2 regions of the Paenibacillus sp. FSL M7-1414 genome follow, and region 2 is predicted to be linked to the other one. Evidence: riboswitches for the same ligand, from Rfam matches in the RefSeq annotation. Region 2 holds a riboswitch; the other holds the start of a gene.

Region 1 (6,863 bases), 500 kb from region 2:
GTTGTGTCTCTTCTTCAAGGTTTTCCGAATCTTCGAACAAACCTGGCTCAGGAAGGTCCTTAATTGAAGCCAATCCGAAATAATCCAGGAACGACTTGGTCGTTCCGTACAGAATTGGTCGTCCGATCGCCTCGGCTCGTCCCACTTCAATAATTAGATCCTTATTCACAAGCGTATGGATGGCACGCTCCGATTTTACCCCGCGGATTTCCTCAATCTCTACCCGTGTAATGGGCTGCCGGTACGCTACAATAGCCAGCGTCTCCAGAGCCGCTTGGGATAAGGACGTACGCGCGGGAGAGTATGCCAGTTTCTCGAAATATACAGCGTGGTCAGGCAAGGTGCCCAACTGTACTACACCAGCGATCTTGAGAATCTGTACACCTCGTCCCTGCTGTGAAAATTCATGAATCATCTCCTCAATCGCGTCCGTTACAAGCTCCACTCGCTGGTCGACGATCTCGGCGATTTGTTTGATACTCAGACCTTCTTCTCCGGACAAAAACAGCAGGCCTTCAATAATCGATTTCAATTTCGGAAAATCCATGATTCTTTGTTTCCCCTCTCCACTCCATAACGATATCCTCAAACATCCGTTCCTGATAACAGACAATCTGCTTCATCTTCATCAGTTCCAGCACCGCCAGAAAAGTGACAACAATCTCATGGCGATAGATATGCTCATCCATCAACTTGGAGAATAACAGTCTGCCTCCCGGCCCCATACTTTCCAAAGCGCCGATGACATCCCGTATCCGGTCCTTAACCGAAATCTCATCCCGTTTGATCCGGGTTACAGTTGTACGCTTCTCAGCCTTGCGTAGCGCCTTCTGAAATGCTGCAATCAGGTCAGAGGTGTGTAAACCCTCAACCGGGTTCGATTGGGCTTCTACGGGCATATAGGGGCGCAGATCCTCGGGCTCTTTGGAAAATATAAGGCTGCGTTCCCACTCCCGTTCATGAAGATGACGCGCAATTCCCTTGTACTTGCGATATTCTATCAGACGTGCAATCAGCTCTGCACGTGGATCATAATCTTCTTCTTCCATAAAATCATAATCCTCGAAGTCCTCAATGACCGGTGGTTTGGGCAATAAAAGTTTGCTCTTGATCGACAGCAGTGTTGCTGCCATAACCAGAAATTCACTCGTAATATCCAGTTCCAGTTCCTGCATCGAATGCAGATACGCCATGTATTGATCGGTAATATCGCTGATGGGAATATCCTGGATATGAATTTCAGCCTTATCAATCAGATGAAGCAGCAGATCCAAAGGCCCTTCAAAAGTCTCCAGTTTGTATGTAACTACCGTCACTAGACGAATCCTCCCGCCAGAAAAATACAAAACCCTGCTAAGCCGTCCGAATCCGGTTTCCCGTGTTCGTCTGCGCAAAGCAGGGCACTACTATTAAATAAGCACTATTTTAGCTGTTTCGTCAAGTTTGCCATCTCAATTGCCGCCGTAGCTGCATCCCAACCTTTGTTACCTGCCTTGGTTCCGGCACGTTCAATCGCTTGTTCAATATTTTCTGTTGTAACCAGTCCAAAGATCGTAGGCACGCCAGTTTTCAGGTTAATTGCTGCTACCCCTTTAGCCATCTCGTTGCACACATAATCGTAATGCGTAGTGGATCCACGAATGACAGTTCCCAAGGTAATTACCGCATCATACTTGCCGCTCTCTGCCATTTTCTGCGCAATCAAAGGGATTTCGAACGCACCTGGAACCCAGGCTACATCCACTTCATCATCCTGAACGCCGTGACGTTTGAATGCATCGAGCGCTGCGCTAAGCAATTTACTGGTAATGAATTCGTTGAAACGTCCAACGACAACTCCATATCGTGATCCTTCTGAAACTAAATGTCCTTCAAAAAATTGTGGCATTCAAGTCATCTCCCTAACGGTATAATGTAATGTAAGTAACGGAAATTCCTAATTAATCTCTTCCATAAATTACATGGTGAACATTGTTCATCTAAAATATATTTACTTTTCGTTTTGCTCGATATCATCAAACTTGAGCATATGCCCCAGCTTGGCTTGCTTCGTATGAAGATAAACCGTATTGTCCTCGTTCTCCTCCATCTGGATCGCGACACGCTCTACGACTTCAAGTCCATATCCTTCAAGACCTTTAATTTTACGAGGGTTGTTAGTTAGCAGTCTGATCTGACGAACCCCAAGGTCTTTCAGAATTTGAGCGCCAATTCCGTAATCACGCAAGTCAGCAGCAAAGCCCAAACTCAGGTTTGCATCAACAGTATCCATACCTTCCTCTTGCAGCTTATAGGCTTTGAGTTTGTTGATCAGGCCAATACCCCGACCCTCTTGTCTCATATAAAGCAGTACACCATTGCCTTCCTCGTGAATCTGTTTGAGTGCCGCATCAAACTGCGGACCACAGTCACAACGATGCGAATGGAATACATCACCTGTCAAACATTCAGAGTGCACACGTACAAGTACGGGTTTGGAACCATCAATCTCTCCTTTGACCAGAGCCACATGTTCCTTATTGTCCACAGCGTTTGTATAAGCCACCGCTTGAAACTCACCAAAGTCCGTTGGCATACGCACAGCTACTTCACGTTGAACCAGCTGCTCTTTTTCGTTACGGTAACGAATCATGTCCTGAATACTGATCAGCTTCAGATCATGTTTGCGGGCAATCTCCTGCAGATCCGGAAGTCTGGCCATCGTGCCATCTTCCTTAATCACTTCACAGATAACGCCGGCAGGGTAGGACCCACACATGATAGCGAGATCTACAGCCGCTTCCGTATGTCCGGCACGCCGAAGTACACCGCCGTCTTTTGCAATCAGCGGGAACATGTGACCAGGCTTACGGAAGTCCCCGGCTTTCGCCTCAGGATCGATCAGACCTTTCACAGTAATAGAGCGTTCATGTGCCGAGATACCTGTTGTCGTATCTTTGTGGTCCACAGAGACGGTGAAGGCTGTTCCATGGAAATCCGTATTTTGTTGAACCATCGGTTTCAGGTTAAGTTCGTCCGCACGTTGTTGTGTAATCGGAACACAGACCAGACCTCTACCTTCAGTAATCATGAAATTAATGACTTCAGGTGTCGCCTTTTCGGCCAAAGCGATAAAATCGCCTTCATTCTCCCGATCTTCATCATCCACAACAATGACGGGTTTACCACGCATGAGATCATATATGGCTTCTTCTATTGTGTCCAGAATGGATTGTTCTGACATTGGTCCACCTCCAGTTAATTTCTGTTCTCTATTTATGCAAATCCGTGATTGGAGAGAAAATCTTCACTGATACTGCGCGGCTTGCCAGCACCTGTCTCCCGATGTCCTCTCCCATACTGGAGCAGATGATCCACATATTTGCCCAAAATATCGCATTCGATATTAATGGTATCCCCTGTCTTTTTCACATTTAGTACAGTTTCACCAATGGTATGCGGGATAATGGAAACCGTGAATGCGGTATCCGATGTATGGACAACGGTCAAGCTAATGCCATCCAGTGTAACCGATCCTTTGGGGATCAGATATTTGAATAACTGGTGATCATCAGGCTTGATCTCAAACACAATTGCATTCTGATCACGTGTTATACTGCCAATCACTCCAGTACCATCAACATGGCCCTGAACGATATGTCCGCCAAAACGACCGCCTGATTGCATGGCCCGCTCCAGATTAACTTTACTGCCAGATTGCAGCTGACTGAGATTGGTATGGCGATAGGTTTCAGGCATTACATCGGCGGTAAAACCTCCACCTTCGAGCGTTGTCGCAGTTAAGCACACGCCGTTCACTGCTACACTATCACCAATCTTCAGATCGTCCATGATGGCGGAAGCTCCGATATTCAGGACCATCGCTTCGCCTTTCCGACCAATACGCCGGATCTGACCGACTTCTTCCACCAAACCGGTAAACATGCTGCCGCCTCCCTTTTTCAAGTTATAAAGAACCTAACTTTCTACTTTCAAATCCATTTATTTATTCAGGCCACACCGGAATACCGCCAATGCTGATATTATCTCCAACTTGTTCGATCTCCAACTGATTCAATTGAATCGCCTGATTCATACGTTCCACACCCTCGAAGCGAAAGCTTCCAGGAGTATCATAACCGCCTACAATCTTCGGAGCGATAAACATGAGCAGTCGATCGACCAACCTTGCCTCCAGCATGGCTCCATTCAAGGTGCCTCCACCTTCAAGCAAAATTGAACCAATGTCACGCTCACCCAACTTGCTAAGTCCGTTTAACAGATCCACACGTGGTCCAGGACCACAGCGTATAATCTCGACGCCGTAGGCTTCCAAACGTTCAGCAGCTTCAGGACTGGCTTCGTCTGTTGTCAGCACCCATGTTGGAGCAAGACCATCCTTAACCATTTTGGCACCTACGGGGAGACGTAACTTGGAATCCACTACAATGCGCACTGGACTAATGCCTTCGACTTGCAAACGGGTTGTAAGTTCCGGATTATCGGCGATTACCGTGTCGACGCCAACCATAATTCCCTGGTGACGATGACGAAGGGCATGCACAATCTCACGAGCAGGCTCGTTGGAGATCCACTTGCTGTCTCCGCTGCGAGTAGCAATTTTCCCATCCAAAGTTGTAGCTGTCTTCAACGTCACAAAAGGTAGACCCGTTGTAATAAACTTAATGAATTTTTCATTCATGCGTCTTCCACGCTCACGCAGTACGCCAACTTCAACTTCAATGCCTTGTTGACGAAGCATGCTTATGCCCCTGCCGGATACTTGCGGATTTGGATCTTCACAACATACCACAACACGTTTCACCTTTTCATGAATCAGGCGTTCACTACAAGGTGGCGTCTTGCCATAATGACTACAAGGCTCAAGTGTAACGTATACCGTACTTCCTTCTGCATCACTGCCTGCCATGTTAAGTGCATGCACCTCTGCATGACCGGTTCCACGTTTCAGATGGCTTCCCAGGCCTACAATACGACCCTCTTTCACAACTACACATCCAACGACCGGATTAATCCCAGTCTGTCCCTGTGCTCGTTCCGCCATATCCAATGCAAGTGCCATATAAAATTCATCATTGATCATTTCCAAATCCGTTCACCCCGCGGTTTAAAGTCTTGTTTATTAAAAAATCCCCGTCGAACAATCAGTTCGATGGGGATGATGAGAGACAAATGTCACCAGCAGGAGTGAAATGGATACAGCACGCCAACACTTTGCCCAAAACTTCATTTCGGGCAAGTGAAAATAGACACATACCTTAATGAACATCAATTACAGGTAAAGAGCATTTATAGTGCGGCATATGTATGGAACTGTCCGGCGTAACCGGATCTTCCCTGCACAGTGCAAGACATCACAAATCGTGACTGTGCAGCAATACTCCTGCTGAATGCAAACCTGTTAGGTCTGCACCTCTCCTTCTCCCATCCAGACTATACTGTCGGTTCTGGAATTACACCAGATCAGCCATCTGCCACAGGCAGACAGGTCACGGACTTTGCATCAAGTGCTGGACACATAGGTCCTTACACTTCCTGCATCACCGCCGGTAGGGAATTGCACCCTGCCCTGAAGGATTGCTTTCGTTATTACTTGGATGTTAGCACTTTAATGCCAAAAAATCAATTGTTTTTTGTTCCTTTTTGTCACATACTAACTTTTAATAAGCTAAAAAACAACAAAAAACCGCTTCCTCTCAAGGAGGCACGGTTTTTGCTTGGAGGCACATTTCACATCCATCGTATCATTCTACATATCAGGAAAACACCAGCTCGCCATATGCTTTAATTCTTTGGCGTTATGAAATGGAGTTCGGTCAGGTTCTTGCAGGGGCGAAGTCGGAAGCGGGAACTCTCTTGCCACCCTTCTGACCCAACTTGTGGAATCGATCGCAATAGCCGAGCATTTCCAGCGTCCATTCGCTCTCGGTCGAAACGTCCCATGCAAATCTGCTTTTCCCGGCATCTCTGGAAAGACACCATCCAGATATTCGACGATGACGCGCTTGTCTCTGACTTCATGACAGTATACAGTCACCCATACGCCTTCCCGGACCCGAACAGCATACACATCTCCAGACTGTACCTCCCCGGTACCTGCATCTGGAGATGCCTTTGGCACTTTTCCGCGAACACTTCTCTTCTTCTCCAATGCCCCTAAGATCGTGTCCTTTACAGCTGGACTCTCATCAGGCTTATCCGCAAGTGATATGTTATTCAGATCAAAATCATGAAATATCTTGTTCAGGTTGTTCTCATTAATTCCGACAGATGAGTCCCACCACGCCAGAGGGGCCTGCACTTCAACCCGCACATTGGGGCGTGAGTCACGCTGCATGTAAGAGGTGAATTCCGTGATCATTCCAGGATGTTCCGGCGTATCCAATATGCCAATCAGAGCTAACGTCTCAAGCAAATCACGGTAGGCATATTCCTTCTGTGTAGGCAAAAGACGTTCCTTCTTGAGCGCTACTGCTGCCTTGCTGTAACGTGTTTTGGGAGGTAATTCGCGCAGCACCGTTAACACCGCACGGAATGTCCAGCGGTCGTAATCATTGGGTATTGGAATCTCCTGCGCGGCAGCCAGCTCTCGAAGTGCCAACACATATCCAAAAGGATCACCGTCCAACGGAGTTCCATTGGTCATCCGCCAATACCATTGTAGCGTTGTGTCGGTTGCTTGATCTACACTTAATCCGCAGATCTTGCAAGTGTTCGAAGATGGATATGGCGTATGTTCATGACTGGGCATACTGCTCGCAACAAGCTTGCCCGTAAGCAACGAGCGCCAGATCATGGGTGCTGACCACAAAGAGGATACAAAAGCCTGCGCTGCATCATTGATCGTCCATTGATTCGCAACT
Region 2 (6,863 bases):
ATGCGATAAGTACGCAATACGTCCATTGTCACGCCGGGGTCCAAGCGATGGTTAGCATCCATAGCATCGTATGCCACAAAATCAATGACTTGCTGTCCCTCCAGATCAGTTATGCGTAGTAAAGAACCCTTACTTACTTTCAGGGCATATCCCGTTTTGGCTGGGATACGATAAGACTGTTTATGGCGCTGATTCGTATTCATCCGTCACATTCCTCCGCTACTTTTTGCTTTCAGTATGCGGAGCAGATGAAGCTTTCATGCACTGTTATGGCGCCGTACTCTACTCAGGCAGGAACATCCAATGGTGAATTTAAACACAAACCACATTATATGCCTTTATGCTGGGAACAGTGGATTACCTCTCATTCCGATCCAGAGCTCTGATTGTTCAAGCTGTCCAGCCAGATGTAATAACCAATCTTCGCGTCCCTTGGTTGCCATCACTTGAACGCCCATTGGCAAACCTTCAGGTGTCATATGCAGAGGTACACTTATCGCAGGCTGGCCAGTCAGATTCGCAAGCTGGGTGAACGGTGTATACGTAAGACTTGGCTCAAACATTTCATAGATGAGTTGCTGCTGCTGGGTCTTGTCCAATTCACTAATTCGCATCAGATTACGGATCTGTTCGTCATGAGGCGTTAATTCACCAATCTTAGGCGCAGGAAAAGCATTAACAGGTGTGACGTAGAAGTCATAACGCTCGAACAAAGTGGACATCTGAGCTGCAGCTACATCCCATTCAGCTAAGCTATGTACAAATTCCGCAGCGGACACCTTTTTGCCTGCTTCAGCCAGAACCCAGGATTCAATCTCCATATCATCGGAGGTCAGAGCCCGGCCCATGGAGCGTTCCATGGAAGAGATCATCGCGGCCATCTCACCACTGTTCATCATGTAATAGTTCTCCATCAGCCTGACTCCATTGACTGGACTCAGTTTTTCTTCAACATGATGACCTTGATCTTCCAACCAGCGAACGAGCTTGTATACAGACTCTTTGGCTTCTGCGCTGACAGGTGTTCCCACGGGTGAATCCGTTGTGTATGCAATTTTCAGTTTGCGTTGATGTGGATAGCTCATATCAGCCAAGTAACTGCCTGGAAAGAGTGGAGCATGGAACGCAGCTTCGGGCTGAATGACTTGTAACGTATCAAGCAATGCAGCACTGTCCCGAACCGAGCGAGAGAGGGCAAAATCAATCGATGCGCCTTGCCATTGACGACCAACTCCCGGTCCTACAGGTGTGCGCCCGCGGGTTGGCTTCAATCCAAACAATCCGCTAAAGGAAGCCGGGATACGAATCGAACCTCCTCCGTCACTGGCTCCGGCAAGGGGAACAATACCCGAAGCTACAGCGGCAGCGGCACCACCACTTGAACCACCTGGGGAGTGGTTGATATTCCATGGATTGCGAGTTGGACCATGAAGACGGGGCTCGGTAATATTTTTTAAACCAAATTCAGGCGTATTGGTATGTCCTATGAAGATAAAGCCTGCATCACGGAGTCGAGTGACAAAATTGGAATTGCGTAATGCCCGATGCTCGCTGAACAAACGTGAGCCTGAAGTCAGAAATTCACCTTCCAAGGATTGCGAGATATCTTTCAAGAGCAGGGGAACACCGGCAAAAGGTTGTTCTCCAGGGAGAACCAAACCAGCTTCCTCACGTGCGCGAGATTCATATGTACGAATAACCGCATTAAGTTGCGGATTCACTTCTTCAAGGCGTGCAAACGCCGCTTCAAGCATTTCAACCCGGGATACTTCCCGGGATCGGATCAGTTCAGCCAAACCTACGGCGTCGTAGGAGGTATATGAGAATGAAGACATTATGATCGTTCCTCTCTGAATATAATTCATCTGTTTATTCCATATGTCATCGTACCACCGGATTAGACAAAAGACAAAACATAGAAGAATCGTAGTGTGATGATATGCATACTCGTTATGAGGTTGGAGGGAAAAGAGGGGGATTTGCATTTGCGAAATAGAGATAAAGCAAAGGGTTAATAGCTCATATTGCTAATTGAGAAAATGAACGAGTAATATCGAGTCATGGAAATAAAAAACCACTGCTCATCTAATTTGATGTGCAATGGTTTTATTTTATATTTGACTATTTGTTTATATGTGAACCTCAGATATATCCACTTACTCTGTACGCAGCTTTGGTGCAGCATCGGCCGCAGTTGATGATCTTTCCTGCTGTCTGGAAATGGCGAAGAGGGCCACCCAGATCAGAATAAAACCAAGTAGTTGCTCCCATGTAATCAGTGTACGGAAAGCAATCCAGTTCACCAACACACCCGCCATCGGGAAGCTGAGTTCCGCGAGAGTTGCAACAGATGCTTTGGTTGACGACAGACCTTTGTAATACAACAGAAGACTGAGCAAACCAGGTAACAATGCCTGACCGAGAATGTTGAGGATGACAGCAGTCTGTTCACCCGTTCCGGACGGAAACGTCCATGCCGCACCTTCGTTCCACGTCATAAAGATCAGGAGCGGGAGAGCAACGACAAAACGCAGGGAGGTGACGGTTTCGTAACGCGCCTGACCCAGCATCAATCGTCCCATAACGGTTGAACCTCCCCATAAGGCAGCAGCCCCAAGGGATAACAAGCTTCCGGCATGAATCCAGTTGTCCCAGTTACCTAATGGCAATGTGAATCCAAATGTAAGCAGGTACGTTCCTGCTAATGCAATGAAGAACAATCCACCGAAGCGACGTGGTAACGTTTCTTTTAGTAACAGTTTAGCCAGCACGATAGCGAAGAGTGGTTGCATTTTTTGCAATAAAAGTACCGTATTCGGATCGTTATGTGTTAGTGCCATGGTGAACAATACCGTTGCGAGTGCTGATCCTCCCCATGAGATAAAAATCACGGCAATCCAGTGGCGAGCACGCAGGTTTTTCAGATCAGCCCGAAATTTCCACAGTACGGGAATGGCAATAAGACTGACGATGATATGTTCCACCAGTACAATCTGCGTGGATGTCATCGTATTTAGCAAAATAATGCGGAAGAGTGGGTCGACACCCCATAAGGCAGCGCCGAGAACTACAAGCCAGAATCCGGTATTACTTCGTTCCTTGCGGTAAACAGGTGATGTTGCTGATGTCTTTTCCATATTCAGGACTCCTTCGTCAGAACACGGAATCTTCAGTTGGCAAAATCGACAAAAGCCCCCGTTTTGGTATATACCAAATAAACGGGGGCTCATCCAAGGACATGCGTCAGGAAAGAGGCCTTCCCGTGAACGGCATGTCAATGTGTTGATCTTCTCTCATCCGGACTGTACCGTCGGCCTTGGATTCACACCAAGTCAGTCGCTGAATGTCCTTCGTTAAGAACAATTAGCGAGTCGCGGGCTGGTTCCGAAGAACATCACCGCCGGTTGGGAATTGCACCCTACCCCGAAGATCCTATTCAATTATATAGTGTGTTGAACAAGCTGTAACATTAATAAGTTCATCTTATTCCTGTAAGCGCTAGCAGTTCAAGCATTTTTTTTAGAAAATGATTTTCCAGCTTCCTTGCTGTCTGCGAAGGAGCACGATCTGACCTGCGTGATACGCATCATGGAGTACCCAGCGAGCCAGTTCGTGTGCCCATTTCTCTTCGGAGTCCATATATGCGGCTTCAAGATCAGACTCTTGTAGTGCAGCTAATTGATCTCGCAACTGCTGGGCTAATCGAGTTGTACCCTGCATCAGTGTATTCCAACCAGCGGCATCCGTTGCATCTCCCGGATTCCCAAATGTGTATTCATTGGAGTCTACAGTAGGAAGGGTAGGCTCCTTACCTTGCATGCGACATAATAAGCGATGGTTGTAATAATACATATGGTTAACCAACTGCCAGATGCTTAATCCCCCTGAGGGTGGAATCCAGGCTGCTTGTTCTGCTGTAAGGCCCTCCAAGGATTTCGACAAAGGTACAATCCAATTACATTGATCCCAAGTATCATCCTTTTGAATAAGTAATACATCTAGTGCTGTTGTTTTTGTCATTGCCTTTTCCTCCTTGCGTATAATTGTGATTTGTGATGTAACTAGCTAAAACTGATTAATAAGGTTACACTCAATATAACACATCAAAGATGAGTTGTAACCTTCTTTATTTAATTAGATGGTTACACTGAACGGAGGTATATATGGACAGATTATGGACCGATTTTGTAAACAGCGATTATCATGACTGGCGTGGGGGAGATCGATCGGAGGACAGGCTCGGGAAGGCGAGCTGGCAGTTAGATTTTCTGGAACGATGGCAACTTAACGCTCCTGTCCCTGCATCTCCAGAAGATGAGTTGTCGATGAGAAATTTCAGGAATGAATTGTTGGCTCTTGGAGCCCGCGTGTCTTCTGGAGCATCATTAACGGATATAGAAAAACAATGGTTGAATGGCTTTATGGAAGCAGGGCATGTGAGAAGAAAATTGAATACAATTGATCAGGAACTGAAACTCCAACTGGTAGCAGTAGAAGCTCATTGGAATCAGGTTATGGCTGAAGTAGCTGCTGACTTTGCCATGACTTTGGTGGAGGGAGAAGGGGGGAGGATTCGGATCTGTGATAATTCGGATTGTCGCTGGATGTTCTATGATGATACCCGAAGCAGAACACAGAAGTACTGTGATGATAAGATGTGTGGCAATCTGATGAAGGTCAGAAGATTTCGGGCGAAACGCAAATCCCAAAATTGATAAATACTAACAATAACTATATAATGTATATATACTAGCGAAAAAATAGTCAGAAGCAGTACAGATTCGTAAGCAGGATGTGATCGTCTTTCAAACCAAAATAGATGGGAGATGTTTCTTGTGCGGACAAGTTATCTGTTGAAAAATGGCTGTGTGTTGTCGATGGATGCTAAAATTGGACAGTATAAGAGGGCGGATGTTTTGATTCAGGATTCACTGATCATGGCTATTCAGCCCGACCTGGATATTCCGGATGCGGAGATCATTGATGCTTCATCGATGATTATTATGCCTGGGCTGGTGGACACACATCGGCATATGTGGGAATCACTTGTCAAAACAGCGGGAACCAACTGGTCCTTGCCAGTCTATTTGCAAAATCTCTATTATGGTGCGATGGGAAGCAAGCTCCGCCCACAAGATAGTTATATTGCCAACCTGCTCGGTTCCTTGGAAGCGCTTAACGCAGGAGTGACGACAGTAATGGATTGGAGCATGCCATATTCCCCTGACCATACGGATGAACTGATTCGTGGACTTCAGGATGCTGGCATTCGGGCGGTATTTGCTCACGGAGTACCTGGTGAGACGGACTACTGGAATCGGGATAGTCAACTCACGTATTTGAATAATGATGTGAGAAGAGTCAAAGAACGTTATTTTTCATCACGGGATCAATTACTTACTTATGGGCTTGCCATTCGTGGTCCGGAGTTCAGTCATTGGGATACAACCGTGAAAGAGATCGAACTAGCACAAGAACTGGATGCGATCTGTTCCATGCATGCCGGATTTGGCAGTTGGGGATCTGTGGATCGCTCGATCAGTCACTTGTACGAAGCGGGACTCTTAAGTCCACGGGTGAATATCGTTCATGGTAACACTATGGGCATGGATGAATACAAAATGCTGGCAGATAGCGGCGCTTCCTTGTCGGTCACACCTGAGGTTGAAATGATGATGGGTCATGGATATCCGGCCACCGGCTATTTTCTTGAACATGGAGGAACCCCTACACTTGGTGTAGATGTGGTCACGTCCACAGGCGGAGATATGTTCTCGCAGATGAAGTTTGCACTTCAAGCTGAACGATCCAGAGCCAATGAACAACTTTTGCAGCAGGGTGAGATGCCTGGTGAGTTGAACTTGCAGTCCAGTCAAGTGCTGAGATTTGCAACTTCAGCTGGTGCCCAAGCATTGGGTTTGGAACAGAAGGTGGGTACGTTGACCCCAGGGAAAGAAGCGGATCTGATCATGATTCGTACCACCGACCTGAATATGTTCCCCGTTCATGATCCAATCGGCGCTGTCGTGCAATTTGCCAATCCATCCAATGTGGATACGGTCTTTGTGGCAGGTAGACTCGTGAAGCGAGAGGGTAAGCTGTTGAATGTTGATCTGGATGCGATTCGTCATGCGGCGATGCAGAGCAAGGATTATTTGTTAACCCAATACCGGATGTCAGATGCAGAGAGAATTGCGTTCTCATAATTTACTTTTTCATAAATGAAGTCAGTTCCTAGTTTTATATACACCTCTACCTATAGTAAGAAATAAAGGGCCGCATAACGCTATGTGGCTCTTTGATATGCCTTCATATCGTCGAATTAGACAGGATAAGGGAGGAAGGGACAGCGGAAAAAGACGAAAAGAGCTCTCTTTTTCTTAACTTCAGATAACAAGGTAGAAAAGATGTTTTTTGCAGAAAATTATGCTCATAAAAACTGCGCATAATATAAATTATACGCAGTTTTGTCTTAAATCCATTTTCATATTCAATCACGTGCAACAGATCATGATAAATTTCGCGGAAAAAGAACAAAATAAGTGATCTACAAAAATAAATTTAACCAAGCAACGCGATAACGTGTAGAATTCGATAGGTTTTTATAGGTGATCGATAAGATAGAACAAATGACTTTTTCATAGAACAGATGGGAAGTCATCCAATCGCTGCTACATCCATAGCACATTCAAGATTCATGACGAGAGGAACATAATTATGCATGAGAACAAACAACGATCTTCATTATTTCGTAAAAAACCAATTGCCTCCGTGGGCGATAACAGCAGTGCATTGAAAAGGGCGCTGGGTCCGTTGGACTTAACCACACTTGGGGTGGGTGCCATTATTGGTACCGGGATTTT

What was found. A riboswitch is a leader RNA that binds a small molecule or an ion and turns the genes downstream of it on or off. The one in region 2 is predicted to bind FMN.
Region 1: it holds a riboswitch for FMN, as region 2 does, so the genes downstream of both, ribD (bifunctional diaminohydroxyphosphoribosylaminopyrimidine deaminase/5-amino-6-(5-phosphoribosylamino)uracil reductase RibD) here and MHH92_RS17000 (DMT family transporter) in region 2, are expected to answer to the same signal.

The regions. Positions count from the first base shown of each region.
Region 1 is NZ_JBBOOS010000001.1:4,424,454-4,431,316, forward strand. Features, by position in the region: gene scpB (SMC-Scp complex subunit ScpB) at 1-547, opposite strand, end outside; gene MHH92_RS19190 (segregation and condensation protein A) at 516-1,316, opposite strand; gene ribH (6,7-dimethyl-8-ribityllumazine synthase) at 1,421-1,888, opposite strand; gene MHH92_RS19200 (bifunctional 3,4-dihydroxy-2-butanone-4-phosphate synthase/GTP cyclohydrolase II) at 1,991-3,223, opposite strand; gene ribE (riboflavin synthase) at 3,256-3,924, opposite strand; gene ribD (bifunctional diaminohydroxyphosphoribosylaminopyrimidine deaminase/5-amino-6-(5-phosphoribosylamino)uracil reductase RibD) at 3,986-5,089, opposite strand; FMN riboswitch at 5,413-5,581, opposite strand; gene MHH92_RS19215 (hypothetical protein) at 5,750-6,863, opposite strand, start outside.
Region 2 is NZ_JBBOOS010000001.1:3,921,896-3,928,758, reverse strand. Features, by position in the region: gene MHH92_RS17010 (DUF1989 domain-containing protein) at 1-203, opposite strand, end outside; gene MHH92_RS17005 (amidase) at 339-1,835, opposite strand; gene MHH92_RS17000 (DMT family transporter) at 2,157-3,137, opposite strand; FMN riboswitch at 3,282-3,435, opposite strand; gene MHH92_RS16995 (DinB family protein) at 3,520-4,020, opposite strand; gene MHH92_RS16990 (CGNR zinc finger domain-containing protein) at 4,164-4,715, shown strand; gene MHH92_RS16985 (amidohydrolase family protein) at 4,836-6,206, shown strand; gene MHH92_RS16980 (amino acid permease) at 6,718-6,863, shown strand, end outside.